DNA from 2 places in the Pyruvatibacter sp. HU-CL02332 genome. Region 2 is predicted to be linked to the other one. Evidence: predicted binding sites of a transcription regulator. Region 2 holds the regulator's gene; the other holds the start of a gene.

Region 1 (15,883 bases), on a different contig from region 2:
CGCAAACAGCATTGACCGGGAAATGCCGACCGTGACCAGCGCCAGAAAAAGGATTGCCAGCGGACTGCGCCAGAAGGCTGCACTCAGTATCTGAGGCGCTTCGGTACTCGTTGAACTGTCGGTTTCACTGTCGGCGCGCGGGTCACTCAAGAGGCATCATCACTCTTCGTGCGCTCAGCTTTGCCTGCTTTGCCTTTATTGGGCCGCTCCTTATAGGGCACCCGCTCGCGCGGCGGCCGCACCAGCGCTGTAACGATGCCACGCAGGGTGCGCACCTCTTGCAAGGTCAGGTTGGCGCGCTGAAACAGGTTGCGGATATTGCGCACCATGGCCGGACGCTTTTCCGGCGGGTAGAGGAAGTTGTGCGTATCAAGCTCACGCTCCAGCTGCTCGAAGAACCCGACAATTTCGCCTGTGGGCGCCATCTCCTGATCCTGCGTCGCCTCAATGCGGGGCTCTGCCTCCTGCGTCTGCCGAAAGTACTCATAGCCCAGCAGCAGCACAGCCTGCGCCAGGTTGATCGAGGCAAAGGATGGATTGACCGGCACCGTCAAAATCGAATGCGCCAACGTCACATCATCATTGTTGAGGCCGGACCGCTCGCCGCCGAACAGAACACCCACCCGGGCGCCGCTCTCCTCAATGCCACGCGCTTCCGCCATCGCAGTCTGAGGCGTCACGGTCGGCTTGATGAGGTCGCGGCGACGGGCTGTCGTCGCATAAACCCGATCGAGGTCGGCGATGGCGTCCTCTGTCCGGTCAAACAGCCGGACGGTCTTGATCTGGTCAAACGCCCCCGAAGATGCCTTGACCGCATAGGCATTGGGCCAGCCATCGCGGGGCCGCACGAGGCGCAAATCAGTCAGGCCGAAATTCAACATGGCCCGGGCAGCCGTGCCGACATTCTCGCCTAGTTGCGGTGCAACAAGAATCACAGCCGGGCCCGAATGTGCTTCCACGACAGTTTGTTGCTTCGTCCGGTCCGTTCCAGCCATGAAATACTGCTATTTCCATCAACCACGCAGCCGCCGCTGCTTTAATCGTTAACGATGGGGTGCTATACGAAAACACCAGCCGACGCCAACTTTGCGCCGTCGGCACCCCACATATGGCGCGGCCTCGCTTTGGCCTCGCGCCTCCCACTTTCAGCGCAGCGTCATATATGCGCGATGTCCGTGTGGTTCCATTCTCCCGGAATCACTAAAGGCAACACATACAGACCGGGTCAGAGGATTACATGTCGAAAATCAAGGTGGATAACCCCGTTGTAGAACTTGATGGGGACGAGATGACCCGGATCATCTGGCAACTCATCAAGGACAAGCTGGTCCACCCCTATCTCGACCTCGACCTTGAATATTACGACCTGGGCATGGAGTACCGCGACAAGACCGACGATCAGGTCACGATCGACGCGGCTGAAGCCATCAAGAAGCACGGCGTCGGCGTCAAATGCGCCACCATTACCCCGGACGAAGCCCGCGTTGAGGAATTCGGCCTCAAGAAGATGTGGCGCTCGCCCAACGGCACCATCCGCAACATCCTCGGCGGCACAGTGTTCCGTGAACCAATTATCTGCAAAAACGTGCCTCGCCTCGTGCCGGGCTGGACAGACCCCATCGTCATCGGTCGTCACGCTTTTGGTGACCAGTATCGCGCAACGGACTTTCTGGTGCCCGGCGCCGGCAAGCTGACCATGAAATGGGAAGCCGAAGACGGTTCAGATTCCAAGGAATTTGAAATCTTCAATTTCGAGGGCCCCGGCATCGCCATGGGCATGTACAACCTCGACGCCTCCATCATCGACTTCGCCCGCGCCTGCCTGAACTACGGCATCCAGCGCAAATGGCCTGTCTACCTCTCCACAAAGAACACCATCATGAAGGCCTATGACGGCCGCTTCAAAGACCTGTTCCAGAAGGTCTATGAGGAAGAGTTCAAGGCGGAATACGACAAGCTCGGCATCACCTATGAACACCGCTTGATTGACGACATGGTGGCGTCATCCATGAAGTGGTCGGGCAAGTTCATCTGGGCCTGCAAGAACTACGATGGCGATGTGCAGTCTGACTCCGTCGCCCAGGGCTTTGGCTCACTCGGCCTTATGACTTCCGTGCTGCTGACGCCGGACGGGAAGATCTGTGAATCTGAAGCAGCGCACGGCACCGTCACCCGCCACTACCGCCTGTGGCAGGACGGCAAGGAGACCTCGACCAACTCCATCGCGTCCATCTTTGCGTGGACCCGTGGTCTCTCCTTCCGCGCCGAGCTCGACAACAACGACGCCTTGGCCAAATTTGCCAAGACCCTTGAGAAGACATGTGTGTCCACGGTTGAAGGCGGCTCCATGACCAAGGACCTGGCCCTGCTGGTGGGTGCGGAGCAGAAGTGGCTCTCAACCGAGGCCTTCCTCGACAAGGTCTCTGATAACCTGGAAAAAGCGATGTCGAAGGCCTCCTAGGAGGCGCTTCGGCGTTTGCCGCCCGGCAGGCCGCTCAATCGTTCCTGAGGGCCTCTTCGATTTCTTCGTCTTCTGTAAAGGCAGTCGCATCGCCTGCGCGCTCGCGGGCGACCTTCAGCACGGCCTCGCGAATTTCCGGATGGCGTCGTGCCAGCATCGTGAAATCGTCGGACGCCAGCTTCAACAGATCGCAGTCAGCTGAAACCGTCAGCTCATGCTGCCGGGTGGAATTGCGCAGCAGCGCCATCTCGCCGAAGAAGTCCCCTTCGCGCAGATAGATCGACTCTTCGGGATGGCGCTCCACCAGCACTTCACCACTGACGATAAAATACATGGCGTCCGCTGGATCCCCGGCGTGGGCGATGTGGGACCCGCGTGGCAGTGACACAGCTTCAAGCCTGCCCATGATGGCAAAAATCTGCTCGGCCTCGAGTTCCGAGAACAGGGGTACGCGCGCCACCATGCCCCAGGTGATGGCAAATTCCCGACGGTGAATCTCCTGGGAGAAGCCGGTGGCAATGATACCGATGGGCAAGGCAAACATGCCAAGGCCAAACAGCATGACCAGCGCACCAACAAGCCGACCCGCCGCCGTTATAGGCACCACATCGCCATAGCCAACCGTCGTCAATGTCGCCATGGACCACCACATGGCGGCCGGCACACTGCCGAAGGCTTCGGGCTGTTCATGACGCTCAATGAAGTAGAGCAGCGTTGAAGAGACAAGCAGCGCTCCGCTCATCACAATCATGGCCGCACCCAGCGCTCGCCGCTCCTGCCACAGCACCCGGCTAAGCGAGGACAGCGCCGGTGAATAGCGAGCCAGCTTGAAGAAGCGCAACAGTCGAAAGACCCGCAACACCCGCAGATCAATCGCCAGAAAGAATGCAAGGTAAAACGGTGCGATGGCGAGAAAGTCCACAACCATCATTGGCGTCCGGACGAAGCGCACGCGCGCGGTCAGACCGTGCAGCCGCCGGTATGGCCCGTGCTCTGTGCACACCCAGATACGCACCAGATATTCGATGGTGAATATAGCGACCGACGCAATATTGAAGGCTTCAAGCAGGTCGCCATATTGCGCGGCAATGCCCGCGACAGTTTCAAGCGAGAAGGCCACCACATTGGCGATGATCAGGATGGTCATCGACACATCAAAGATCAGACTGGCCCGGTCGCTGGTCTTGCCAGCTTCAAGAACATGATAGAGCCGTGCCTTAAGGCCCTTACGGGCAGGTCGCGGATCAGGAACGGTTCCAGCCTGCGGCACGCCTCACCTCACGCAGCGCTTGCAGGCTCAGCCACCTGCGAGGTGATGGCGGCAAGCGCTTCATCTGCCTTGTCCACATCAGGCCCACCAGCCTGCGCCATGTCAGGTCGGCCACCGCCGCCCTTGCCTCCAAGCGCAGCAGACCCTGCCCGCACCAGATCAACCGCGCTGAGCTTGCTCGTCAGATCATCCGTCACCCCAACGGCAACAGCTGCCTTGCCGTCGGCGATGGCCACAACAGCCACGACACCGGACCCGATTTCCTTCTTGCCGTCATCGACAAGGCCCCGCAGTTCCTTTGCTGGAACGCCATCCAGACGACGCGCCATGACCTTGATGCCCGCAATTTCCTGAACGGCAGGAGCTGCAGCGCCGCCGCCGCCACCAGCACTGGCAAGAGCTGCCTGCTTACGGGCTTCGGACAGCTCACGTTCCAGCTTCTTGCGCTCATCCACCAGCTGCGCAACGCGGCCAGGCAAGTCATCAATGCTGGTCTTGAGGGCGTCAGCTGCTGCCTTCGCCTTGGCTTCCTGTGATGCCATGTGCTGGCGTGCTGTCTCACCAGTAAGCGCTTCAATGCGGCGCACACCTGAGGAGACTGCGCTCTCGGAAAGAATCTTGATCAGGGCAATGTCGCCCAGACGGCGCACATGGGTGCCGCCGCAAAGCTCTGTCGAGAAAAAGCCTGCCCGGTCCTGTGGTCCGGAATGCCCCATGCTCAGCACACGGACTTCATCGCCGTATTTTTCGCCGAACAACGCCAGCGCCCCGGCCTCGATTGCTTCGTCCGGTGTCATCAAACGCGTGGTGACGTCACTGTTGTCGCGCACCACGGAATTGACGATGACTTCGACTTCAGCGAGTTCCTCTGCCGTGATGGCCCGCGGGTGTGAAATGTCAAAGCGCAGCCGGTCCTGCGACACCATGGAGCCCTTCTGGGTGACATGATCGCCAAGCACGCGGCGCAGTGCTTCGTGCAACAGGTGGGTTGCCGAGTGATTGGCCCGCAGCCGCGAGCGGCGCTCGCCATCAACCCGAAGTTCAACAATGCCGCCTGTGGTCAGGCCACCCTTGGCGACCTTGCCCACATGCACATGCAGGTCCCCGCCCCGCTTGGCGGTATCCGTCACGCAAAACTCAATACCCTCAGCACCAATCATGATGCCGGTGTCACCCATCTGGCCACCGGACTCCGCATAGAACGGTGTCTGGTTGACGATGACGGAGCCTTCGTCTCCTTCACCAAGCGCATCGACCAGTTCACCATCTTTGAGCAGTGCAACGATCTTGCCCTCTGCCACTTCCGTGTCGTAGCCAAGAAACTCAGTCGAGCCGTGCTCGTCACGCAGTTCCAGCCAGATGACTTCCGTCGCAGCATCACCGGAGCCCGACCACGCCGCACGCGCTTCCGCCTTCTGACGTGCCATGGCCGCATCAAAACCGTCCGTATCCACCTCAATGCCCTTGGTCCGCAGGGCGTCCTGGGTGAGGTCAAGGGGAAAACCATAGGTGTCATAGAGCTTGAAGGCCGCTTCGCCGGCGAGCGTCTTGGCGTCGCCAAGCTGTGCCACTTCGTCGTCCAGCAACTTGAGACCGCGATCAAGGGTGACGCGGAAGCGCTCTTCTTCCAGCTTCAGAGTTTCTGTCACCAGGGCCTGAGCACGCTGCAGCTCCGGATAAGCCTGACCCATCTGGGTCACAAGTGCCGGCACCAGCCTGTGCATCAACGGGTCTTTTGCGCCAATGATGTGCGCATGGCGCATGGCCCGGCGCATGATCCGGCGCAGCACGTAGCCCCGGCCTTCATTGGACGGCAGCACGCCGTCAGCAATCAGGAAGCTTGTGGCGCGCAGATGATCTGCAATCACCCGATGGCTCACCGCATGGTCACCATCTGCTGCAACACTTGAGGCGTCAGCGGATGCTTCAATCAGCGCGCGCATCATGTCCGTGTCGTAATTGTCGTGCTTGCCCTGCAGCACGGCCGCAATGCGTTCGAGGCCCATGCCGGTGTCAATGGATGGCTTGGGCAGGGCGACCTTCTCGCCGCCTGCCTGCTGGTCGAACTGCATGAAGACCAGGTTCCAGATTTCGATGAACCGGTCACCGTCTTCGTCCGGCGAACCGGGAGGACCACCGGGCACCTTCTCGCCATGGTCAAAGAAGATTTCAGAGCACGGACCGCACGGGCCGGTGTCGCCCATGGACCAGTAATTGTCCGCAGTGGCGATCTTGATGATCCGGTCGTCTGTCAGGCCTGCGATCTTCTTCCACAGGACCGGCGCCTCTTCGTCTTCGTGATAGACGGTGACGGTCAGCTTGTCCTTGGGCAGGCCGTAGTCTGTGGTGAGCAGTTCCCAGGCATAGGCAATCGCTTCTTCCTTGAAGTAGTCCCCAAAGGAGAAGTTGCCGAGCATCTCAAAGAAGGTGTGGTGGCGCGCCGTGTAGCCCACATTGTCCAGATCATTGTGCTTGCCGCCCGCCCGCACGCATTTTTGCGATGAGACCGCGCGCACATAGTCGCGTTTCTCAGCACCGGTAAACACGTTCTTGAACGGCACCATGCCCGCATTGTTGAACAGCAGTGTGGGGTCATTGCGCGGCACCAGTGGCGCCGATGCGACGGGGGTATGCCCTTTGCCATCGAAGAAATCGATAAACGTCTGGCGGACTTCATTGACGCTCGTCATAGCCTGAACCTGCACTCTTATTCGTTAGCTGCGGATAGGGAGACAGAAGGACACCCGCAGATTCGCGCGGGGCCCCTCACCCTTTATATAGGCCCTTATACAGACAAAGGGCGCATGGAAGTACCATGCGCCCTTCATGACTGATATCAGCCATATTTCTATCTGTGACAGCAGGGCCTCGTCATCGCCGAGATAGCCTGCCTGTGGACGAAAAGCCTAAACGGCTTCTTCCGTCGCGTCGTCCTCATCCGCCTCGTTTTCCTCACCCGCAAGCTCAACGACACCGGCGGCATCCGCCCGGATCCGACGCTCGATATCATCGGCAATATCAGGGTTTTCCTTGAGGAAATTCTTGGCGTTTTCACGGCCCTGACCAATGCGCTGGCTGTCATAGGAGAACCAGGAACCGGACTTCTCGACGATGTCCGCCTTGACGCCCAGATCCAGCAACTCGCCGGTCTTGGAAATGCCCTGGCCATACATGATGTCGAACTCCACCTGCCGGAATGGCGGCGCGACCTTGTTTTTCACCACCTTCACACGGGTCTGGTTGCCCACCACTTCGTCCCGATCCTTGATGGCACCGATGCGGCGGATATCAAGGCGCACAGAGGCATAGAACTTGAGCGCGTTGCCGCCGGTGGTGGTTTCAGGATTGCCGAACATCACGCCGATCTTCATCCGAATCTGATTGATGAAGATGACCATGGTGTTGGATTTGGAGATCGAGCCCGTGAGCTTGCGCAGCGCCTTGGACATCAAGCGCGCCTGCATGCCCGGCTGCATGTCACCCATATCGCCTTCAAGCTCAGCCCGCGGCGTCAGGGCCGCCACTGAGTCAATCACCAGCACGTCGATGGCACCGGAGCGCACCAGCGTGTCAGCAATCTCAAGGGCCTGCTCGCCTTCATCCGGCTGCGAAATCAGGAGTTCGTCAATATCAACGCCCAGCTTGCGAGCATAGGATGGGTCCAGCGCGTGTTCCGCATCCACAAAAGCACAGATGCCACCGCTCTTTTGCGCTTCGGCAACCGTGTGCAGCGCCAGCGTGGTTTTACCCGATGATTCAGGACCATAAATTTCGATGATGCGTCCGCGCGGCAGGCCCCCAATACCCAGCGCCACGTCGAGCCCGAGCGAGCCCGTGGACACAGCTTCAATCTCAACAACCTGGCCATCCTTGCCAAGCTTCATGATGGAGCCCTTGCCAAAGGCGCGGTCGATCTGGCCAAGGGCCGCTTCGAGCGCTTTCGACTTGTCCACGTTCTTGTCTTTGAAACTCACTACATTCTCGCCCATTTTGAACCCCTTCTGTCAGCGCCCCTCAAACCTGATATTGGCCGGGGGAAAGGGAGTGCGGCCACCCGCATTTCCCTGACTCATGGGGTTAATGTACACAGTTTGTTCTCACTCGCAAGCATTTTGGTGCAACGAGTAGAAAACGTTGAATTACTTACGGTTTTGGAACATTCGTTCCCGGCATGTTCTCGCCCGTGGAGCCAAAACTGGCATCCGGCGTGCCGGTGAATCACTCCACCGCGATACGGTCGATAGTAAGCACAATTTGCGCAGCCTGCTGGCGGATATTCTCCAGCCGAGCCGGATCCACCAAAAGCCCGTGCAGGGCCAGGTCGGCAGCAGCCAATGCCTGCTCATCGGGCGTCAGGTCCGCCACATTTTCACCGGCCATGATGCTGGTTTCCGTGAGCTGAAATACCTGTTCCGCTGCCAGAGCGGGATGCGCCGTGGCCATCAGACCCAACGTGCAGCCTTCGATAATCAGCCAATGAAAATGCGTCACCATGTCGGCGCGCACCTGCTGGGCGGTGGCAAACTCCGGCTGGCGCAGCTCCGGCAGATAGAACAGCCCTGCCTGCTCGCGATCAAACGACGCCACCATCCGGGTTTCCTCAAACACACTCTTGTAGAGCGTCACATCCGGCGGCAGGTCGAGCTCGTTGACCTGGGCATAAAAGGCCAGCGAGGGGGCAGCTGCAAAAGCAATCAGCTCGTTCAGCAATTCCGCCTTCGACTCGAACAGATGGAACAGCGATGCCGGAGACGCTTTGAGGTCCTTGGCAATCATCCGGATGCTGGTGCCGCCATATCCGTGAATCGCCATCAACCGGGCAGCCGCCGACAGCACCATATCGCGGGTGAGATGCGGCTTCCCGTCGCCGCGAGGACGTCCGACAGGGCGGCGCTTGGGCGCCGACGTTGCCGCTGAAGTGGCTGTATCGCTCATGGACCCTGTTTAGGACTGTTCGCTGCCTTTGTCTATTTTATATCAACCGTTCAATATTAATTGACTCTAGCTAATCTCCAGTGCTACTCACAGCGAAACACAGGCTGGGGAGACACATCATGCCAACCGCACTCATCACCGGATGCTCTCGCGAAACGGGCTTCGGCCAGATCACCGCCAAAACACTCGCCAAGGCTGGTTTTGACGTGGTCGCCACCATGCGCAACGCGGAACGCGGCGCCCCGCTGACCCAGTGGGCCCGCGATCACAATGTCCGTCTCGACGTGATGGAGCATGACGTTCTGGACCCGGCTCAAAATCGCCGCGTCGTCGAGCAGACACTCACAAACACCGGGTCCCTCGATGTGCTGGTCAACAATGTGGGCATGAGCAGCTTCGGGGCGCTGGAAACGCTCCACGACGACCACATTCGCCAGACCATGGAGACCAACTTCTTCTCAGCCGTGGACATGACCCGCGCCGCCCTGCCCGCCATGCGCAAGCAGGGTGCAGGTCGCGTTTTCTTCGTCACCTCCATGGCAGGCGTCACCGGCATACCGGGCGAGAGCATCTACTGCGCCAGCAAGTTCGCATTGGAAGGCATGGCAGAGTCACTCGCCATGGAAGTGGCCCGCTTCGGCATTCACGTCAGCACCATCCGCCCAGCTTTCTTCAACACCGGCATGAGCATGCACAACACGGACGCTTCCAGCTTCTTCGAGCGCGGCAACGCATACGACGGCTTCAATGATGCTGTGGTTGCCTCAACGGCGGAAGGGGAAGTCGCTGGTGAAGATCCGCAACTGGTGGCCGACATGGTCCTGGAGGCTGCCACAACAACGGAACCAAAACTGCGCTGGAACCCCGGCCAGTCTGCGCCGGAAGTCGCGGCCGCCCGCGCATCCATGTCCGATGAAGACTGGCGCACTTACGTCATGGCCGAGCTGGGCATGACCGACTGGCTCACACCAGCCGCTTAGACAAACACAGCTTACGAAAAAGGGAGACCGTCATGACCATTCAGCAAACCAGAATGCCCGCACTCTCCGCCGAGGAAATCGCCCGCGTGCGGCAACCACTGGCGCAGGCCTATACCCTGCCCCCCGCTGCCTATACGGACCCGGAGATCTATGAGCGCGAAGTCTCACTCATCATGCGCAAAAGCTGGCTGCCACTGGCACGTGTGGATCAGGTGGCCAAGCCCGGCGACTACATCTCGATTGATCTGTTTGGTCAGCCGGTCATGGTCGTCCACGGCAAGGACGGCACCATCCGCACCATGTCCCGCGTGTGTCTCCACCGCGCTGCACCGCTAACCGAGGACGGTGCCGGACACCGCAATCTCTTCACCTGCCCCTATCATGCCTGGAGCTATGACACGGCGGGTGAACTCGTCCGGACCCCGTTGATGAACGGTGCCGACGGGTTTGACGAGATGAGCGCCACCGAAAAAGGCTGTCGCCTGCCGCAGATCCGCACGGAAATCTGGAACGGTTTCATCATGGCCAATCTGGATGAGGACGCAGAGCATTTCGCGCCGCAGGTTGCAGGCTTCACGAAGTACTTCGAAAAATTCAACCTCGACGACCTGGTGGTGGTGAAGACCCTCGATTTCCCCAGCAACTGGAACTGGAAGGTGCTGGTCGAAAACTTCATGGAGGCCTACCACCACATCGCCACCCACGCGACGACCTTCGGCCCTGTCTTCCCGGCGGCTGAAAGCAACGTGCCTGACAATAACGGCGCCGCAGCGTCAGACCTTGAAGGCGGCCCATGGTCGATCCTCCACATGCCGACCAGTGCCGAACATGACCCGGCCGCAGACAATCCTGAGGACGCGTCCGACAGCTCGCTCGGTGGTGATCTCTATGCGAGCGTTATCTTCCCGCATTTCCTGCTGGGCATTCAGGGCACCGGCACCGCGTGGTACCAGGTCCTGCCGGACTCCCATGACCAGCTGATGCTGAAGATTCACTTCTGCCTGCCCCGCCACCTTGCCGAACAGGACAAGGACGGATCAGGCGCCGACGCCACAGCCGAAATGCTCATGCTCATCCACAACGAAGACATTGAGGCCAACGATCTGGTCTGGCGCGGCCTCAACGCCCCCCTGACCAAACAGGGCCGCCTATCGCCGCTGGAAAAAAGCATCTGGCAGATGAACCAGTGGTGGCTCGACAAGATGACAGACGCAGAGGCTTAGAGGGCCATGCCGGACCTCGCGCCCGCCGACTGGATCGGTTCCACCGGCGTCGCCCTCTTGCTGCTGGCCTTCGCCCTCAACCTGACGGGTCATCTGCGACACGAGAGCCTGACCTACCCGGCCATGAACTCCGTCGGCGCCGGGCTCGCGGCCTATGCGTCCTGGCTCATCGACTACATGCCGTTCGTGGTGCTGGAGGGAACGTGGATGGTGGTGTCGGTACTGACAATAGTGACACGCATGACCCAGCGATACGCAAATGCTTGAAGCCGGAACGGGTCAACCTGAAACGGTCTTTGGCAGCTTCCACGAAATGCGGCTTCTGATGAAACTTGATGTCTAAAAGAGGTATTACTCTCTTCAGCAAGCTCCTAGCGATATTTGTTACACGACCGCCAGTTCAGTCCGTGCTCAAAATTGAGCGCAGGAAACAGCTTCATCCACACACATAGGCAGAAATCTGACTTGCGTAGAAAATGCTGACGCCGGACATGACATGCAGGATCATGAACGCTCTAAAGCATGTTCCACGATTCTCGCGAAACAAATGCTGGTAGAGTTTCCCATAGCCGGCCACGTCTGCACGGCTATCTAAGGAGTCGAGCCCAAGCTCAGCGATTTCTCTTTCGAGTTGTCTTCTTGCCAAGCTGTGAAATAACGCCATCGAAATGAGCGAAATCCACACAAATATGACCGGGTCACAGTTCACAGAATAACATCCGCTTGTTGCTCAACGGCACAACACTCAACAATCGATGGGCGAGGCGAGGCTGCCGGTTCTAGCCGATCCAGACTGACCATCATACTACTCCCCCTCAATCACCTCTTTCACCTTCGCGGCCAGCTGCTTGAGCGAGAACGGTTTGGGCAGGAACTGGAATTCCACGTCCTTGTCGAGGTTCTTCTTGAAGGCTTCTTCGGCGTAGCCGGAGATGAAGATGATCTTGAGGCCCGGCTTCACCTTGGCCAGGTGGCTGACCATGGTCGGCCCGTCCATGTTGGGCATCACCACGTCTGACACCACCACGTCCAGCTCGCCGTCAAAGTCTTCCATCACTTCAAGGGCGTGTTCGCCCGACGCCGCTTCCAGAACCGTGTAGCCACGGGTCTCCAGCGCACGGACGGCGAAGCTGCGCACGGCGTCTTCGTCTTCCACCAGCAGCACCGTCCCCTTGCCCGACAGATCAGCCGGCTTCTTCGCTGTTTCAGCAACAGCTTCCTTCGGCTTCTCGGTTTCAATGTGGCGCGGGATGTAGATGCGGAAGCTCGTGCCCGTGCCCACCGTCGAGAACGGGAAGATATAGCCGCCGGTCTGCTTGACGATGCCGTAGACCGTCGAGAGACCCAGCCCAGTGCCCTTGCCCACTTCCTTGGTGGAGAAGAACGGCTCAAAAATCTTGCCGAGGTTTTCCTTGGCGATGCCGCAGCCCGTGTCGCTCACTTCAATCAACACATACTCCGCTGCCGGCATGATGGCATGGTCCAGCGCGGCTGCATCGTCCTTGGTGACGTTGGCCGTGCGGATGGTCAGCGAGCCGCCGATATTGCCTTCCGCGTCCGGTTCCAGCATCGCGTCGCGTGCATTGACTGCAAGGTTGATGATCACCTGCTCGAACTGGTTCTGGTCCGCCTTGACGGTCCACAGATCGCGCCCATGCACCATCTTGAGATCCACCGTTTCGCCCAGCAGCCGCCGTAACAGATTGGACAGATCGGCCAGCGCGTCCGTCGGCATCAGCACCGTCGGGCGAAGGGTCTGCTGCCGTGAGAACGCCAGCAACTGCCGCACAAGGTTTGCTGCCCGGTTGGCGTTCTGCTTGATCTGCATGACATCCGCAAAGGAAGGGTCGCCCGGCTGGTGGCGGACCAGCAGAAGGTCGCAGAAGCCGATGATCGCGGTCAGCAGATTGTTGAAGTCATGCGCGACGCCGCCTGCCAGCTGCCCCACCGCCTGCATCTTCTGGCTCTGGGCGAACTGCACTTCCAGGGTCTTCTGCTCGGTCAGGTCCACGAAATAGATCATGACGCGCGCATCGCTGTCCTTACCGTCATCGTCAGCGGCAGACCCGGCGCGGCTGATATAGGCCTGCAGCACCTTATCGTTTTCACCGCTGTCGTTCTCAGGTGTCTCGACGCCCGTTGGCGGCAGCAGCCGCACATCCACAGGCCCCTTGTCCGGTTCGCCCTTGGCGGCATCCAGAATGGCCGTGTCAAACGCGGCCCGGTCCTCATGCGCCACAAGGTCAGACAGCAAAACCGTCTTCTTCTTGTCGCCGGTCAGCGACCCTTCCGGCAAGGCCTCACCCACAATGTCCCGGAACGTGCGGTTGACGGAGACCACCTGCCCTTCGCCATTCACCGTCGCCATGCCAATGGGCGCATTGTTGAAGAAATGCGCAAACCGCACTTCGGCTGCATCCAGTAAGTCACCGCCTGCATCCGTGCGGCGGTCATGCAGCACCAGGAACGTAACTTTACGTCCGTCGGGCATGTTGCCATCACGCTGAACAATGCGCACCGGCACGACGCCCGCGCCCGAGGCATCGCCACCACGTGGCTTGAGATCAGCGTCGGACACTTTGATGCCGTTCTCACCGGCGTTTTTGCCCAGCGGCACGCGGGTGCCTGCCAACAGGCTGTCAAATTCAAGCGCACCTGCCGTAAACGTCGCCGCATCAATGCCGACCCAGCCCGCCAGCGTGCCGTTGAGATAGAGAACACGTCCCTGCTCATCCAGCGCACAGACGCCGGACACAAGCCCGTTGAGATAGGCCCCAAGGCGCAGGGACTCCCGCTCGCTGGCCTCAAGCCGCTCCTGAGACGCGGTCTGGTCCGCCACCCGCCATAGCGCATAGGTCTGACCGACACTGCCCGGCGCCAGTTCGGCAGGCAGCGGCGACACGCTGGCAACCACTGCCCGTGTATCCCCTTCAGCAGTCTTGAGAGAAATTTCTTCGCTGGCATCGCTGCCCGAGCGCGCCGCCCGCGCAAGCCGGAAGGCCCGCGCACCAGCAGTCTCGCCCTCGTCGCTTGCGTCATCATGGTCACCCGCCCCGGCAAGCACGGTTTCCGCACTGCGCAGCTTGCGGCCACCCGCCAGCGCCATGAAGGCCTTGTTGGCGTAAACCATGCGACCGCGATCATTGGTGACCGCCTGCGCCAGGTCAGACGTTTCAGCCAGGCCCGCTGCCAGCCGCTCGCCCAGCATCCGGCCGCGCAGATCAAGCCGGACAAGGCCCGCAAAAATGCCGGCAACCACGAGCAGCCCAAGCGCACCAAAGCCGCCGAGAATGTAAAACGCGATCTGCCCCATGGAGCCGGGGTCGAGCAGCGCAAAGCCGACTGCCACCAGACCAACAAAACTCAGCAACAGGCCCAGCCAGCGGCCTGCCGGTTTGGGTGCCTGATCAAGGTCTTCAGGTGCCGGCTCAAACACAGCCGCCCCGCCTGTCTCTTCTACAAGAGAAAGTGGCGGCGAGGACGCAGCGACAGTTTCAGCCTGCGCGGGAGCCGGTGCTGGCGTGTCTGCGTCGTCAGAAGGTGAAACGGCGGGGTCTGCCGGGCTTGCCATTTGAGGCCTCCATCAAATGCGCTTTGTCCGGGGTTACCCCGGGGGCAGAGTATCTACCCGACGCATGAGGCCATTTGGCGGCGCATCAGAAAGGAATCAGGTGCGCGCTGAGCCTCGGCGCATTTTACCCTTGAGGCGCATCACATAGCCAATGACTTGCGCCACGGCCTTGTAGTGCTCTGGCGGCACCTCATCATCCACCTCAACGGTGGCGTGAAGCGCACGGGCCAGCGGCACATTTTCCACCAGCGGAATGTCGTGTTCTTTGGCGATTTCCCGGATCTTGAAGGCCATCCGGTCCACGCCCTTGGCCACGCAGATAGGCGCCGCCATGCCCTCTTCATATTTGAGCGCAACGGAATAGTGGGTCGGGTTGGTGACAATCACAGATGCTTCAGGCACCTGCGCCATCATCCGCTTGCGGCCACGCTCATGACGAATCTGCCGCAGCTTGGCCTTGACCGCAGGGTCACCTTCCATCTGCTTGTATTCGTCCTTGACCTCTTTTTGGGTCATCTTCTGCTTCTTGGCCCATTGCGCTTTTTGAAACGCAAAGTCGATGCCGGCAATCACCGTCATGATGGCGATGACACCACCGATCAGCTTGAGCACTTTTTCCTGAAGAACCCCCGGCACCACGGCCAGATCCACGCGCATCAACATCCCAAGCATGTCACGCTCGGGCCACACGACCCAGAACGCGATCAGCGAGACGATCACCAGCTTCGCCAGACCCTTGAAGAAGTTCATCATGCCTTGCGGCCCGAAAATGCGCTTCAGGCCCGCCAAAGGAGAAATCTTGGAGAATTTCGGCTTCATGTTCTCTGCAGAGAACACCGGTTTGTGCTGAACCAGATTGCCCGCAATGGCCATCACCACAAGCACCAGCATCGGCAGACCAAGGGCAGCGACCACCGCAATGCCCAGCTGCTGGATGATGCGCAGAATATTGCCGCCATCCATGTCATAGGCGTGCGGCTCAATAATAAATGTCGAAAGAGGTGCGGCAAGCTGCGCCGCCATGGGCCCCGCAAACAAAGCCACAATGATGCCGATGCCGATCATGCCGAACCAGGCACTGACCTCCTGGCTTTTGGCAACGTCACCCTTCTTGTGCGCCTCCTCGAGCTTTTTCGACGAGGCGTCTTCGGTTTTTTCACTTTGGTCGGGTTGGTCCGACATCGCGTGCGCGGCCTCCCGATCCTAGATGATGAAACGCAGCAGCACGGCTTCAAAATGCTCCAGGAAGTAGAGCATGATGGAACTGAGCATCATGAACATGATGATGAAGCCAACCAGAATGTTGGCAGGCATTGCCACGAAGAAGATCTGCACCTGCGGGATCAGCTTCGACAGGATGCCGATGCCCGAATAGAAAACCAGCGAGAACACAATGAACGGCGCCGCAAGCTTGACCCCAAGTGTGAAGGCGCTGGCCATGGT
Region 2 (15,883 bases):
GCTGGATTTGTGACTGCGGACTGGCGCGCTGCGCGAGTTGATGCACCGGTGTTGGATAGGGCGATCAGGGCAATATCCATTGAGGGCATCTTGTTGGAAAAGACCAACCGGGCGGAAGGTGGAACTCGGGTGGTCATTGCGCCAACGCACCTCGGCCGCCAGTTGAAGGAGGGCATGCCAGCTCGAATCCGCATCAATGTTAGGACACAGATGGACAGGGTCCAGCCTGGTGATGTGGTGTCAGTGCGTGCTGGACTAATGCCGCCGCCGGGTCCAGCAGCACCGAGTGCTTTTGACTTTGGGCGGCAGGCCTATTTTCGCCAGCTTGGAGCCGTGGGTTACGCCATATCTCCGCTCGCCCGCGTCGCACCTGCGCCGAACACATGGACCACTTGCCTGCGGTTCTGCGTCAGCAGGCTGCGTGATGCTCTGACAGACCGGATTGTCGCCGCGCTTCCGCCCCCCCAGGGCGCCATAGCTGCAGCATTGATGACAGGCGACAGGGGAGGTATTCCCGAAAATGTGCTGCAGGACCTGCGGGATACAGGTCTGGCGCATCTTCTTGCCATTTCTGGACTGCATATGGCGCTGTTTGCGGGGGCCATCTTTTGGGGCGTTCGCGGGCTGTTGGCCCTCTTGCCGCCCTTGGCATTGAGGATGCCCATCAAAAAATGGGCGGCTGCAGCGGCGCTCATTGGTGGTTTTGGGTATCTGCTTGTCTCCGGCGGGTCCGTCGCAACACAACGTGCCTTCGTCATGTTCACGTTGATCTTTGTTGCGGTGATGTTGGACCGCCCAGCTATCACCATGCGCAACGTCGCCCTGGCCGCAATGATCGTAATGGTACTGACACCGGAAGCAGTCATGGAGGCCAGCTTCCAGATGTCATTTTCAGCGGCCATTGCTCTGGTCGCCTTCTACGAGGCGTCACGCCCCTGGCTCAGTCGGTGGAGCAGCACGATGGCGGAACGCGGTGTGGTAGCGAAGGGTGTGCTGTATCTGGGCGGTATTGCATTGACGTCGATTGTTGCGTCATTGGCCACCGCACCGTTTGCCGCATTCCACTTCAATAGGGTTGTTGATTTTGGTCTTGTGGCCAACCTCGCAGCGATGCCTATCGTTGGTTTTGTCGTTATGCCAGCGGCACTTTTGGCCTTTGTTGCAATGCCATTCGGCCTGGAGGCCATTCCTCTTTGGGCGGCCGGGCAGGGCATCTCGCTTATCACTATGGTTGCCGACACAGTTGCCAGTTGGCCTGGCGCGATTACGGCGGTTCCCGCAATGCCGGATGCGTCCTTGGCCCTGCTGATAGCCGGCGGATTGTGGATGGCCCTGTGGGCAACGTCACTGCGGTGGGTTGGGATGCTTGGGCCAATTTTGGGAATTGCGTTGGCGATGACAAATCCGTACCCGGACGTTCTGGTAGATCGAGACGCGGAACTTGTCGCGGTCCGAGATATGAACAAGCAGCTAGCCCTGAGCGCATCCCGACGTGCTGGATTTTCCGCTGAGACCTGGCTGAGGCGCGATGCTGATCTGCGATCTCAAAAACTGGCGGCCGCGAGCCTATTCGTCTGTGATGCGGACGGGTGTATTGCCCGACATTCCGACATTGGATTGATTTCTGTGCCCCGAACCTGGCGTGGCCTGATCGAAGACTGTGGCGAGGCAAAGGTCATTGTGACCGACACATATGCACCTGTGGCTTGTCGTGTGCCGGTCATAATCGACAGGAGTGCATTGCAGAGGCGCGGTTCACATGCGCTTTACGCTGATGCGCACATGCCGATGGGGGTTCGCATCGTAACTGCGTGTGATGTGTCTGGCATCCGTCCCTGGACCCGTTGCAGGCCTTGAGGATTTAGGCTGACACAAATCCGCCTGAATAGACTTGGATTGTGTGAGTAGGCAGGAACACAAGGATGTTCGGAGGGATCAATGCCATCACTTAATCCATTCAAACGCAGGACACCCCAGCCAATTCGGCCTTCAAGTGGTGATCCGGTGAAGGATATGACTGAGGTTCTGCTGCGGATTGAAGCACATCTGAGCGATCTGTCAGCCCGCGCAAAATCAATCGACAAGCTTGAGCGCCGTCTGCAAGGAATCGAGACCGCGCTGAAACACATCTAGAAGTGAGCAGGGGATTAGTACCTGCGCATCAGGCCAACGAGTTTGCCCTGAACCTTTACTCGGTCTGACGGAAAAATCCGTGTCTCATAGGCCGGGTTAGCGGCTTCAAGGGCAATGGTATCGCCCTTGCGGCGCAGGCGTTTGAGCGTTGCTTCGTGCTGATCAACCAGCGCCACCACAATTTCACCCGAGCTGGCGGTGTCTGCGCGTTGAATGACAACAATGTCGCCATCAAAAATACCCGCATCGATCATCGAGTCACCCTTGACCTCCAGAGCGTAATGCTCGCCGGAGCCCAGCAAGCTTGCAGGAACACCCACATGGTTGGAGTCGTCCTGAAGCGCCTCAATAGGTGTACCAGCCGCAATTCGTCCAACAAGCGGAAGGGTGAGCGCATCCCCACCTTCTGGCACTGAATGGTGATTGTCTGGAAGCGGTGCTGGCTCAGACAGGCTGCCTTGGATGACGCTCGGCGAGAATCCGCGCTTGGCAGGTGTTGATTGCGGAGCAGCTGACTCAGGAAGTTTTACAACCTCCAGGGCGCGGGCTCGGTGCGGCATCCGCCGGATGAAACCTCGTTCCTCCAGCGCGGTAATAAGGCGATGGATACCGGATTTGGACCTCAGATCCAGCGCTTCCTTCATTTCATCAAAAGAAGGCGAAACACCTGTCTCGCGAATCCGCTCATGTATGAATGTCAAAAGCTCGTGCTGTTTGCGCGTCAGCATGACTGAACCCCTTCCCGCAATTCTTGCGTGATTGCGGAGCATGCACCTTCCGAAAAGAGAAGGTTCAGCCACACAATCTGTATACAGCGCGCCGGCCCGCATGCCAGCGCATCCAAGTTGCGGTTTCGTTCCAGAATCAAATCAAATCAGAACAAAACCGAAACGGTTCAAATGTTCTATTTTGGTTCTCAATTTCCGTCAAGCGCAAAAAGGGCAGATGGTGGGGCTTAGGTCGCGTCAGTCCTCAACACGCTCAAAGGTTCCGGACTTTCCGCCAGACTTTTTTAGCAGCCGGACATTGCCAATGGTCATGGCCTTATCCACGGCCTTGAGCATGTCATAGAGCGTCAGACTTGCCACCGTTGCCGCCGTGAGCGCTTCCATTTCGACGCCGGTTTGTCCGCTTGTGCGGGCTGTTGCTGTCACATCAACGGCTAGCTCATCCGGCCGTGTTTCCAGCGTGACAGCGACTTTTGACAGAGGCAGCGGGTGACACAGCGGAATAAGGTCACTGGTCTTTTTTGCGGCCATAATGCCGGCAATGCGGGCGGCCGCCATAACGTCACCCTTTGGAGACGTACCGCTTGTCAAAGCTTCAAATGCTTCTGCTGACATAGTGATACGGCTGCCGGCTACAGCTTCACGTGCTGTGACGGCCTTGCCGGATACATCCACCATGGCTGCGTTGCCCTGGTCATCCAGATGGGTAAGGGCATCCTTGGTCATTTGATTTCCCGACGCATGATGCAGCGATGAGTGAGGCCTATGTCGGCCTCATGGTTCTTTACCAGATGCAGGCCAGGCGATAGCTCGTCATCATCAAGAGTGCGGAAGCCAACCCGCTCGTAGAATGGTCCATTCCATGCAACGTCTGTGAAAGTCGAAAGAGTGACAGCATCAAGTCCGCGCGACTTAGCTTCAGCGCAGACTGTCTCAATCAGTGCTTTGCCCAATCCCCTGCCGCCGTGTTCAGGTACCATTGCCAACTCATACAAGTGCAACGCCCTGTCCAGAACACCGCATGTTGCAAACCCAATGGGTGTATCGGCGGCATCGACCATCAAGAAACAGAGATTCTGATTGATATGTGCACGGAACAATTGGGGAGAGCCTGCCTCGTGCCCATTCACCTCAGGGTGGTTCGACTCTAGAAAGAGTACTCCTGCACGGTCTTCAATCTCCGGCAGTTGAGGCGCTTCGGCTATATGGGCCTGACGAATGGCGTAACCTTCTGGGAGGGGCTTGTGAGCTATGGATCTTATCCTTTCAAAAGCGAACGAGTTGCGGCGGCCACGTCAGCCTGCCGCATCAGACTTTCGCCGACGAGATAGGTGCGCACATTGGCCTTGGCAAGACGCAAGACATCGTTGTGGTTTGCAATGCCGCTTTCACCCACAACAAACCTGTCACCTGTGACTTTCGGTGCCAGTTCTTCTGTTGTCGCCAGCGTCGTCTCAAACGTCCGCAGATTGCGGTTGTTGATGCCAATCATCCGGCAGTCGAGCTTGAGCCCGCGGGCAAGTTCATCGGCGTCATGCACCTCAACCAGGGCGTCCATACCATGGTCGCGCGCTGCAGCGGCAAGGTCTGCGGCCTCGGCATCCGTCGTGCAAGCCATGATGATGAGGATGCAGTCAGCCCCCATCGCGCGGGCTTCAGCTACCTGGTAAGGCTCAAACATAAAGTCCTTACGCAATACCGGCAGGGAACAGGCGTTGCGCGCGGCAACCAGATAGTCCGGCTTGCCTTGAAAGGACGGAGCATCCGTGAGAACGGACAGGCACGTTGCGCCTCCGTCTTCGTATGCCTTGGCATGGGCGGGCGGATCAAAGTCAGCACGGATGAGGCCTTTTGACGGGCTTGCTTTTTTGATTTCGGCAATCAGCCCGTAGCCTGATGACTGCGCGGTCTCAAGCGCTTTGGCGAACGGGCGCACTGCTGGGGCGTCTGCCGCCTGCTTCTCGAGTTCAGCCATTGGTATCGCTTGCTTGGCAGCAGCAATTTCCTCGCGCTTGTACGCCGCAATCTGGGAAAGGATGTCCATTTTCACTCTGCCTGATTGCTCGATGCGATAAGTGCATCAAGCGCAGCCTTTGCTTTGCCGTCATCAATGGCTGCTTCGGCCTGTTTGGCACCCACCTGAAGTGTCTCAGCTTTGCCTGCAACCTTGAGTGCTGCGGCAGCATTGAGAACAACAATGTCACGATAGGCACCGGACTGGCCGTCCAGAAGAGCACGCAGGGCTTCGGCATTCTCGCTCTCGTCTCCGCCGACAAGCGCCTTGGGGTCAGCACGTGTCAGGCCAACATCTTCCGGCGTCACTTCATAATTGCGCACCACGCCGTCAGACAATTCGCTGACATAGCTGACACCGGTTGTTGTGAGTTCATCCAGACCGTCAGATCCATGGGCGATGATCGCGTGAGTGGCTCCAAGGTTCTGCAGCACATGTGCCAAAGGTTCACACCATTCGCGCGCAAACACGCCGACGAGTTGCCGTTTGGTGCCCGCTGGGTTTGAGAGGGGGCCAAGCAGATTGAAAATAGTTCTCGTACCCAGTTCCGTTCGGACTGGGCCCACATGTTTCATCGCGGCGTGATGCTGCGGAGCAAACATAAAGCCTAGGCCAGCGGTCTCAATGCACCGCGCAATGGCATCCGGGCCAAGCTCCAGCTTGACGCCAAGTGCACGCAAGACATCCGCTGAGCCGGACTTGGACGTCAGGGCCTTGTTGCCGTGCTTGGCCACCTTGACGCCTGCGCCTGCAGCCACAAAGGCAACAGCGGTGGAAATGTTGTAGGTGCCTGAAGCGTCGCCGCCGGTGCCGCAGGTATCAATGGCATCTGCCGGCGCGGGCACATGCAGCGCCATTTCACGCATGACGCCAGCCGCACCGGTGATCTCATCCACTGTTTCACCACGCACGCGCAGCGCCATCAGGAAGGCAGCAATCTGCGCCGGTGATGCTTCGCCGGACATGATGAATTCGAAGGCCGACTTAGCGTGGGCGGCGTCCAGCGCATTGCCCGCACCCACATGGGCCAGAATGGTTTTGAAGTCGCTCATGCTGGTTCCGTTTCCCGCGCCTCATTGAAATGCGCAGCAATATCGAGAAAATTTTTCAAAAGGGCGTGCCCGTGTTCCGATGCGATGCTCTCTGGATGGAACTGCACACCATGGACTGGTTGGGTCTTGTGCTGCACACCCATGATGATGCCGTCATCGGTTTCTGCAGTGATTTCAAGCTCATCCGGCAGGGTGTCACGATCTACGAGTAATGAGTGATAGCGCGTTGCGTCAAAATCATCATTCAGGCCCTTGAACAGACCTTTGCCGGTGTGATGCACCTTGCTCATCTTGCCATGCATCAGTGTTGGTGCACGCACGACCTTACCGCCAAAGACCTGGCCGATAGTCTGGTGCCCAAGGCACACGCCCATCAGGGGCACCTTGCCGGCGGCTTTTTCAGTGAGTTCCAGGCAGATGCCCGCCTTGTCCGGGTCGCACGGGCCTGGTGACAGAACGATCGCCTCCGGCTTCATGGCCAGCGCCTCGTCGGCGGTGATCTTGTCATTGCGGACTACCTGGACGTCCGCACCAAGCTCTCCAAGGAAGTGCACGAGGTTATAGGTAAAGCTGTCGTAGTTATCGATGAGTAGCAGCATCACCTAAGTGTCCTGAAAAGAGTGAAAGCCCGCGAAAAACATGTGCGCGACATATAGGGGCCATCCAGCCAATTAGGCAAGAAAACCGGTCCTCTGACGCTGCACCTCTGCCGCGCTTTTCCGCATGGAAACTAGAGAGGAGATACATATCCCCAGCTTTCTGCGGTTTTTGGCCAATCAGCGCGTTTACCGCCACAACATATAGTGTTAATAAGTGGTTAAGGCGCATAATGTGCCGTAAATCGGGCAGGAGCGCAGGTGGCGCAGGCAAAACCAATTAGCGACCGCTTCCGGCACGCATTCAGCGTACCAGCAAAGCTGCGCGCGCCCATGGCCTTTGCAACGGGAATGCTATTGGGCATGACGCTGCTCGCGGTGTCGTTTTATGCGCCGCGCGTGGATGTCACGTCCTGGATGACGCCTCAAGATTTACCTGGCGACTACGTGGTCGCTGTTGGCAGCGTATCTGGTGCTCCGGTCCAGATTGCAGCCGGGAAGCGCGCGTTGAAGGATGCGCCGCCAAGGATGGTCTTTTCTCAGATTATGCTTCCAGCCGAAATCCCGCCGCTGGTAGTGGCATCCGGTAAGACAGGCCTTGTGCCGCTTACAACAGCTGCGATCGATCCGGGTCTGACACGCGACAATCGCCCTGCCATTGCGTTGATGATCGACGATCTGGGGGTTGTACCGGATCGTTCAGCGCATGCGCTGCGTCTCCCCACCGAGGTCACGCTCAGCTTCCTGCCCTACGGGCCGGTTTCACGCCCATTGGCGCAGGCGGCGGCCGCAAAGGGGCATGAGATTTTTCTCCACGTGCCTATGGAGCCTCGGGGCCAGGCCAATCCAGGCCCAGACGCCCTAATGACACAGGATAGCGATCGGCAGTTGCGTGCCAAACTGGACAAGCAGATTGCCGACCTTGCAGAAGCCGCACCGCTTGCTGGTATCAACAATCACATGGGCAGCCGCGCAACGGCTGACCGGCGGGTGATGGATGAAGTCATGCGCGGCGCCGCGGAACGTGGCCTGGTATTCGTCGATTCAATCACCACGAGAAACAGCAAGGCACGTGCAGCTGCCGCGACATACGATGTGCCCTTCATTGCTCGTGATGTGTTTCTGGATCACGGCGAGGGAGAAGACTTTTTACTGGCGCAGCTTGATGAACTGGAACGCCAGGCCCGCACGCGTGGCATCGCTGTCGCCATTGCGCACCCGCATTCGACCTCCCTTGAAATACTCGACGTCTGGGTGAAGGGGCTTGAAGCGAAGGGCCTGCGGCTCGTGACCATCCGTGAGGCCATCGAAATGGAAGGCAGGCGCTCACAGCTTGCGATGGCGCAGTAGAGACTAGGGGATCAGGCAAAACTCCAAATAGGTAAGGGGGGTCATTCCATCCCGGCTTTGATGTTTGCCGTCCAAAACTCCATCTGCGATTTTTTCAAAGGACTTTGTTGCGTAGGCTACGCACTTCTTGTGAGGCAAAAGCGAGAGCAACGCTCTGATAAGTTCATCTCTTCCGCGTGCGTTCACATGAATTTCAACTATGCCAGGCGGGCGGCCATCTCCAGGTACTTCGACCTCAGCATTTATGTGCCCAACCCCAAAGAAAATTAGCTCGAGGTGGTGGCCATAATGTGCATTTGGGTTGTGCTTTGGCCCGAGCGACAACTCGCTGCCGCCCCAATCATCTGAGAAATTGTGAGTATGGTCGCCAGGCAGTTCCAAAGCATCCAACTGTTCGCATAAATCATTGACGCCTTGTTGGTCCATATAGATTTGAGCAACAGACGGTTTGATGCCAGCTGGCTCATAGTCGCCGCTGACTTCTACTTGGATCAGCACAATACAATTTTCCCTACCCAGGCCGAGCGTTGGTTACTGCCCACGCCCGACGCTGCTCGCGTAGCGGATCGCTTCTTCCGCAGCTTTGAAAAGTGCCTTGGCCTTGTTCACGCTTTCCATGCGCTCGGCTTCTGGGTCGCTGTCTGCAACGACACCGCCGCCAGCCTGCACATAGAGCGTGTTGTCCTTGACGACACCGGTGCGCAGCACGATGCACGTGTCCATGTCGCCACCGGCTGAGAAGTAACCAACGCAGCCTGCATAAAGACCGCGCTTTTCTTTTTCCAGCTCGTCGATGATTTCCATCGCCCGCACTTTGGGCGCACCGGAGACGGTTCCTGCCGGGAAGCCAGCGACGAGAGCGGAAATCGCGTCATAGCTTGGATCAAGCTTGCCGATGACGTTGGAAACAATGTGCATCACCTGGCTGTAGCGCTCGATGGTATAGCTGGCGGTGACCTCCACCGTGCCGATCTTTGCCACGCGACCCACATCATTGCGGCCAAGGTCAAGCAGCATCAAATGCTCGGCCCGCTCTTTGGGGTCGGCCAGAAGCTCTTCCTCCAGCGCCAGATCTTCCTCAGGGGTTGCGCCGCGAGGGCGCGTTCCGGCGATTGGGCGGATGGTGACTTCGTCACCGGCCACCTTGACCATGATTTCCGGTGACGACCCGGCGACAGCAAAGTCTTCAAAGTCGAGGAAATAGAGATAGGGCGACGGGTTTGTACGTCGCAGAGCGCGATAGAGCGCGAAGGGGGGCAGGTCGAACGGTACGGAGAACCGCTGGCTCGGCACCACCTGGAAGATGTCGCCCGCTGCGATGTATTCCTTGGCGGTGTTCACCATCTGGTGATACTCCGCAGGCTGAGTATTTGAAGCGGGTTCTGGCAGCGCAGCCGCATCCACGAATGCATTGGCCGCATGGGGTAGCGGCTTGTCCAACGCATCAACGATAGCTGACAGCCGCTCTTCTGCGCGGGTCATGGCGACCTTGGCGGAGATGTCGTCGGTTGGGCGGACCGGCGTTACTAGCGAGATTTCATCGCGCACGCTGTCAAAGACGGCAATGACTGTGGGGCGCGCCATAATCGAGTCCGGCAGGCCAAGCGCATCCGGATTCTGGTCCGGCAGATGCTCCATCAGACGGACCATGTCGTAGCCCAGATAGCCGAAAACGCCCGCCGACATGGGCGGTAGGCTGTGCGGGAGGTCTATTGCGGACTCGGCCAAAAGGTCCCGTAGCGCATCAAGCGTGCCGGCGTCGCACGGCTCGTAGGCCGTCCGGTCCGTCAGCGCCTTACGATTGATTTCCGCGGCATTGCCTGTGGCGCGAAACAGAATATCCGGGTCAACGCCGATGATGGAGTAACGCCCGCGCACAGCCCCATCTTCAACGCTCTCCAACAGGAATGAGTTGAAGCGGCCGTCCATAAGCTTGAGCATGGCGGAGACCGGCGTTTCAAGGTCAGCCACAAGCTTCGTCCACACGACTTGTGCGGTCCCCGCTTTGTAGGCTTGCTCAAAGGCGGAAAATTCTGGTTCGACAATCATGGCAATTGCGAAGGAGGTTTTAGGCGCTTGGAGCCTAGTACCCGCCTCCCTGATTAATTCCTTCACCGCCGATGACGTAATCAATGGCGGCCTGGTTGATTTCAACGCCCAGGTCGGCGCGAATGGCATTGATGTACTGCACCATCAGATCGTCAGCAAATCCACCGGACAGACGCTCACGAAATCCATCAAAGGCGTCATCAGCTTCCAAGGCATTGCCTGAGGTCACCTCGGTTGCCTGCATTACCAAAACGCTGTTGCCAAAGCCTACGGGCCCGTAGGTGGCTTCACCCTCGCCAATGCTGAAAAGGTTGTTGATGGCGATGCGAGAGAAAGTCTCGTTCGTCATGCCGCGACGTAGCTCCGGTGTCTCAATGGGAGCCTTGCCATAGTCTGACGCAACCTGCGCAATCGTCTCGCCGGCATTGATGCGTGCGGACAGATCTGCTGCGAGCCGCAGAAGACTCGCCTCACGTTCTTCTTCCCGCCATGTCTCCACAACCTGATCACGCACTTCCTCAAGAGGCGGTGTACGAGCCTCAGCAATTTCTGAGACTTCGACCCAGAAGAACGATCCATCAGCTAGTTCACCCATGGGCGACTCCTCGCCAACCACTGCCTCGTAGGCAGCAGTTAGAATAGCTTCGTCAGTCGGGAGTTCTGAGACACGCTGACCGTTGCGCCCCAAACCGGCCGGGGTCACTGCAGGGACCTGGGTCGCCGTCATGCCAAGCACTGCAACAGCAGTATCAAGTGGGTCGCCGCCTGCACGTGCGTCCTCGACCTGATTTGCAAGATCGAACAGTTCGTCATAGGCGCGATCGGCTGCAAGGTCGTCACGCAGCTGTTGGCGTACATCGTCGAAGTTGCTTTCCACCGCAGGGATGATCTGTCCCACACGGATGAGCAGGAAACCGAGAGGTCCTTCGACCGGGTCGCTGACTTTGCCCTCTTCCAGGGAGAACGCGGCGTCTGCAATCGTTGTGTCAAAAATCTCCGCGCGGGTGAGCGTGCCCAACTGATAGTCAGTGGGCGTTAGCTCTGCATCCGCGGCAAGGCCGGCAAACGTCTTGCCTTCATTTATGCTGGCGCGCGCGGCTTGTGCTTCTTCAAGCGTGGGGTAGGAAATCTGCTCAATAGCCCGGCGCTCAACCTGATCAAACTCCGCTTTGCGAAGTGAATATTCATCACGTAGCGCTTCTTCAGGAATCTCAATGCTCTGAGCCACCGTGTCAGGGGTCATCAGCACGTAAGAAAAAGTGCGATACTCAGGCTCCCGGAACAGGCCCTGACCTCGCACTTCGTAGAAGTTGGCCAAATCTTCATCGGACGGCTGTCCTGGCGCATCCACTGTATCGGGCGTGAGGACGATATACTTGGCTTTGCGACGTTCGTTCAGCACAGCGTACATGCGCTGGGCAAATCCCGTAGATACCTCAACATCCGCGCTGATGGATTCGATGAGCTGCTGGCGCGCAATGAAACGCTTGCGGTCATCAATCAGGAATGCTTCGGAAATGCCATTGCTGAAAAGCGTCTGCTGGAAGGTATTCGCATCAAACTGGCCGGTTGGACCCTGAAAGGCCGGGTCATTGCGAATGTCTTCGATGACAAGATCATCGCCCGCAGCCATGCCAAGATTGCGGGCTGTCGCATCAAGAGCGGTTCTACCCACCATCTGTTCAAGAACGCGACGATCAAACCCAAGCGCCTGGCCCTCATTCAGACTCAACTGACGGCCAAAACTCTGGGAACGCTGGTTGAGATCGCGCCGGTATTCAAACAAGAACAGCCCGCCATCAATCTCTTCGTCGCCAACAGTCGCCACGGTGCGATCAACAGATCCCGTAAAGATGTCATTGATGCCCCAAACCGCGAAGCTCAGCACCAGGAGGCCAATGAATATCTGGGCGACAAACCCGGAAGCATTTTTGCGCAGTTTTTCAAGCATGGTGTGAGGTCAGTACTTTTTGCTTAGAGGACAACAGATGAGGCCGATTACGGCACCAAATCAGGCACGTATCGTTGCCCATAGCATAAACGCCGCAGATGCAGCGCATTTTATGTGTCCCAGCGCCATGGCGGCAAGGAAATCACACAGAAATTAACCCTGTTAGGCGCGCATATCGGAAATGACGACCGGAAGGGGAGGCTGACCACACACCATGTATCGTTTTTGTGCTGGTGCTCACGAAACGGGTTTGCTATCCGCTCCACCAAGATTTGTCCGCAGAACTGGAAAACAGCCACATGACCAATCGTCGTCCTATTGTTGCCGGAAACTGGAAGATGAATGGCCTGCGAGGGTCAAAGGCGGAACTAGAAGCCCTCATTGCCGCCTTGGCAGCGCGGCCCGCCAACGGGTGCGAAGTGATGATTGCGCCACCCTTCACGCTGGTGGCGGATTTTTCTTCCACATGCGCAGATTCCCCGGTTGAGATCGCTGGTCAGGACTGCTCGGCCCTCGCCCCAGGGGCCCATACCGGCGATGTGGCAGCATCGATGCTGGCAGATGCCGGTGCTACTGCTGTGATTGTCGGCCACTCGGAACGGCGTCAGGATCACCATGAGACTGATGAGGCCGTGAACGCGAAAGCGCTGGCCGCGTATGAAGCTGGCCTTACCGCTATCATCTGCGTTGGCGAAACGGAGCCCGAGAGGGACCGGGGTGCCACACTGGACGTGGTGAATGGGCAGTTAGCTGGTTCCCTGCCAGATACAGCAGATTCTTCAAACACCGTTGTTGCTTACGAGCCCGTGTGGGCTATTGGCACCGGCCGTACGCCAACTGCGGATGATGTGGCAAAGGTTCACGCCACCATGCGTGAGACATTGGTCGCCCGTTTTGGAGATGAGGTTGGAAATGGCTTCCGTTTGCTCTACGGCGGCTCCGTAAAGCCCGCAAATGCGGCAGAACTCATGGGTGTTCCTGATGTGGATGGGGCCCTTGTAGGGGGTGCCAGCCTCAAGGCAGCGGACTTTGATGGAATTATTGACGCCTATCGCTAAGTGAGCCGCTCACAAGTGGGTAAACGCGGCACTGGCGTTCCGCGCTGCCTTGGCGTAAAACCCGCCGCGTGGGTGCTTTGAGTGCCCTAATCCTCTGACATTTATGAGAATTGCCTGCCGCTATGGAAAATATCCTGCTTGTCATACACACCCTGGTTGCCGTTGCTCTGGTGGGCGTGGTGTTGCTTCAGCGTTCTGAAGGCGGCGCATTGGGTATTGGTGGCGGCGGCGGTGGTGCCGGTGGAGGGATGTTTTCCAGCCGAACCGCAGCCAACCTGCTGACGCGGGCCACAGGCATTCTCGCTGTCATCTTCTTCCTGTCTTCAATCGGGCTGACCGTGATTCACACGAATGACCGCAATGCGGGCTCGATTGTCGATCGCATAACACCAGTTGCTCCGCTGAACACCGAGGCCGATGGTGTTGCTGAGCCGGATCTGGGTGTTGCACCACCGACGGCTGGGCCCGCCGATGAAGAGCCAGCAGTTCCACGGCCTGAATAACGCTTCATTTTTGGCACTAGCCCGCGGCATTTGCGCCTGCGGGGCCAATAAACCTGTCTGATCACCCATTGAGTGCTTCGTGCACTCAGCGACTCGGGATAAGTTCAACGCCCATGGCGCGGTACATTTTCATTACCGGCGGCGTGGTGTCCTCCCTCGGAAAGGGTCTTGCATCAGCGGCGTTGGGCGCATTGCTCCAGGCGCGCGGTTATTCCGTGCGCCTTCGCAAGCTCGACCCGTATCTGAATGTTGACCCTGGCACCATGAGCCCCATTCAACACGGCGAAGTGTTCGTTACCGATGATGGTGCGGAGACAGACCTGGACCTGGGTCACTATGAGCGGTTCACAGGCGTGCACGCCTCACGCTTTGACAATGTGACCGCCGGCAAGATTTATCAGACGATCCTCCAGAAAGAGCGCCGTGGCGACTATCTGGGGGGTACCGTCCAGGTGATCCCGCATGTGACTGACGCCATCAAGGCATTCGTGCTGCATGGCAATGACGACGTAGACTTCGTGCTGTGTGAGATCGGCGGCACCGTGGGCGACATCGAAGGCCTGCCGTTCTTTGAGGCCATTCGTCAGTTGGGCAACGACCTGCCGATCAATGACGCTGTTTTCATTCATCTCACCTTGATGCCGTGGATTGCATCCGCCGGAGAAATGAAGACCAAGCCAACGCAGCACTCGGTTCGTGAACTGCGGGCAATTGGCATTCAGCCAGATATTCTCCTGTGCCGGGCTGACCGACCAATCCCGACCGACCAGCGCCGGAAGTTGGGTCTGTTCTGCAACGTAAGACCTTCAAGCGTCATCGAAGCGCGTGATGTCGACACAATCTATGATGTGCCGGCGGCGTATCATGCTGAGGGTCTGGATACTGAAGTGCTCGCTCACTTCGGTATTACTGATGCAGCCGAACCCGGCTTGGATACATGGAATGAAATCACCCACCGGGTCCGTCAGCCGGATGGCGAGGTGAAGATTGCAGTCGTCGGCAAGTACACCGGTCTCAAGGACGCCTATAAGTCACTGACTGAGGCGCTCACCCATGGCGGCATTGCCAACAAGGTGCGTGTCAACGTCGAGTGGATCGACTCGGAAATATTTGAAAAAGAGGACCCTGCGCCGTACCTGGATGGCGTCAACGCGATTCTCGTTCCCGGTGCGTTTGGTGAGCGGGGCGCAGAAGGCAAGATTGCAGCTGCCAAATTCGCGCGCGAGCGCGAAGTGCCATACTTCGGCATTTGCTTTGGAATGCAGATGGCGGTGGTAGAAGCGGCGCGCAACATGGCTAACATGTCTGCTGCATCTTCTTCTGAATTTGGTCCGTGCAATGAGCCTGTCGTTGGCCTCATGACCGAGTGGCTTAAGGATGGCGAACTTCAGCAGCGGGCCGACAACGGAAATCTTGGCGGAACCATGCGGCTTGGCGCCTACGAGGCCAAGCTGAAGGATGGTACGCGCATCGCAGAAATTTACGGGTCCACCGATATTGCCGAGCGCCATAGGCATCGCTACGAGGTCAACATGACCTATCGCGAGCCGTTGGAAGCGGCAGGAATGACATTTTCAGGAGCATCACCAGATGGGCTGCTGCCTGAGACGATAGAAATTCCGGCGCACCCCTGGTTCATCGGCGTCCAGTACCACCCGGAACTGAAGTCCAAGCCATTTGATCCGCACCCGTTGTTCGCCAGCTTTGTTGCTGCCGCTTTGGCCCAAAGCCGACTGGTCTAAACCCACAGCATCAATACGATTTTTGCGTGTCGGTTGGCGCCTGAGCCGGGAAATGTGCAATATGCGCCACCAGACGCAGCAGTAGGCTGCAGTTCCAATTTTACAGGTGAGATTTCCATATGGACGTGGTCGAAATTGCGGCAGGTGAAAGCAAGCAGGTTGTATTCGGCAACGACAAGCCCTTGTCGATCATCGCAGGGCCCTGCGCCATGGAGAGCCGTGACCACGCGCTTGAAATGGCGACTGCGCTGAAAGAAATTACGTCAAAGCTTGGAATGGGGCTGGTCTACAAGTCTTCCTTCGATAAGGCCAACCGTACCTCAGCCAACAGTCCTCGTGGCTTGGGCCTTGAACTGGCTTTGCCGATCTTTGCCGAGGTAAAGGAAACGCTAGGCATTCCAGTGCTGACCGATGTGCATACAGCTGAGCAATGCGCGCCTGTGGCTGAAGTAGTGGATGTATTGCAGATCCCGGCTTTCCTCTGCCGCCAGACCGACATGTTGATTGCTGCTGCTGAAACAGGCGCGGTCGTGAACGTCAAGAAAGGGCAGTTTCTTGCACCCTGGGACATGAAGAACGTCATTGAAAAAGTACGAGGTGCAGGAAATCCGAATGTAATGGTAACCGAACGCGGGGCCAGCTTTGGTTACAACACCTTGGTGTCTGATATGCGCTCATTGCCCGAACTTGCAAAAACCCGCGCACCA

What was found. Region 2 encodes LexA, which represses DNA repair genes until DNA is damaged. Its sites were predicted from a motif close to TGTTCNNNNTGTGTTCNG; they were not measured.
Region 1: a site for LexA is predicted at 7,893-7,910, ahead of recA (recombinase RecA). Genes of this name have one in related genera too.

What each region holds. Positions count from the first base shown of each region.
Region 1 covers NZ_BAABWK010000001.1:180,422-196,304, forward strand. The annotation lists gene ABXH05_RS00925 (MFS transporter) at 1-150, opposite strand, end outside; gene ABXH05_RS00930 (RNA methyltransferase) at 147-995, opposite strand; gene ABXH05_RS00935 (NADP-dependent isocitrate dehydrogenase) at 1,238-2,461, shown strand; gene ABXH05_RS00940 (cyclic nucleotide-gated ion channel) at 2,496-3,731, opposite strand; gene alaS (alanine--tRNA ligase) at 3,740-6,421, opposite strand; gene recA (recombinase RecA) at 6,638-7,720, opposite strand; gene ABXH05_RS00955 (TetR/AcrR family transcriptional regulator) at 7,950-8,666, opposite strand; gene ABXH05_RS00960 (SDR family oxidoreductase) at 8,786-9,646, shown strand; gene ABXH05_RS00965 (aromatic ring-hydroxylating oxygenase subunit alpha) at 9,679-10,869, shown strand; gene ABXH05_RS00970 (CBU_0592 family membrane protein) at 10,876-11,136, shown strand; gene ABXH05_RS00975 (response regulator) at 11,675-14,440, opposite strand; gene flhB (flagellar biosynthesis protein FlhB) at 14,537-15,622, opposite strand; gene fliR (flagellar biosynthetic protein FliR) at 15,644-15,883, opposite strand, start outside.
Region 2 covers NZ_BAABWK010000002.1:463,072-478,954, reverse strand. The annotation lists gene ABXH05_RS13035 (ComEC/Rec2 family competence protein) at 1-1,857, shown strand, start outside; gene lexA (transcriptional repressor LexA) at 2,148-2,861, opposite strand; gene moaC (cyclic pyranopterin monophosphate synthase MoaC) at 3,099-3,587, opposite strand; gene ABXH05_RS13020 (GNAT family N-acetyltransferase) at 3,584-3,991, opposite strand; gene trpC (indole-3-glycerol phosphate synthase TrpC) at 4,120-4,905, opposite strand; gene trpD (anthranilate phosphoribosyltransferase) at 4,908-5,927, opposite strand; gene ABXH05_RS13005 (anthranilate synthase component II) at 5,924-6,526, opposite strand; gene ABXH05_RS13000 (divergent polysaccharide deacetylase family protein) at 6,887-7,873, shown strand; gene ABXH05_RS12995 (hypothetical protein) at 7,877-8,371, opposite strand; gene trpE (anthranilate synthase component I) at 8,405-9,922, opposite strand; gene ABXH05_RS12985 (SurA N-terminal domain-containing protein) at 9,957-11,873, opposite strand; gene tpiA (triose-phosphate isomerase) at 12,173-12,931, shown strand; gene secG (preprotein translocase subunit SecG) at 13,054-13,434, shown strand; gene pyrG (CTP synthase) at 13,548-15,176, shown strand; gene kdsA (3-deoxy-8-phosphooctulonate synthase) at 15,296-15,883, shown strand, end outside.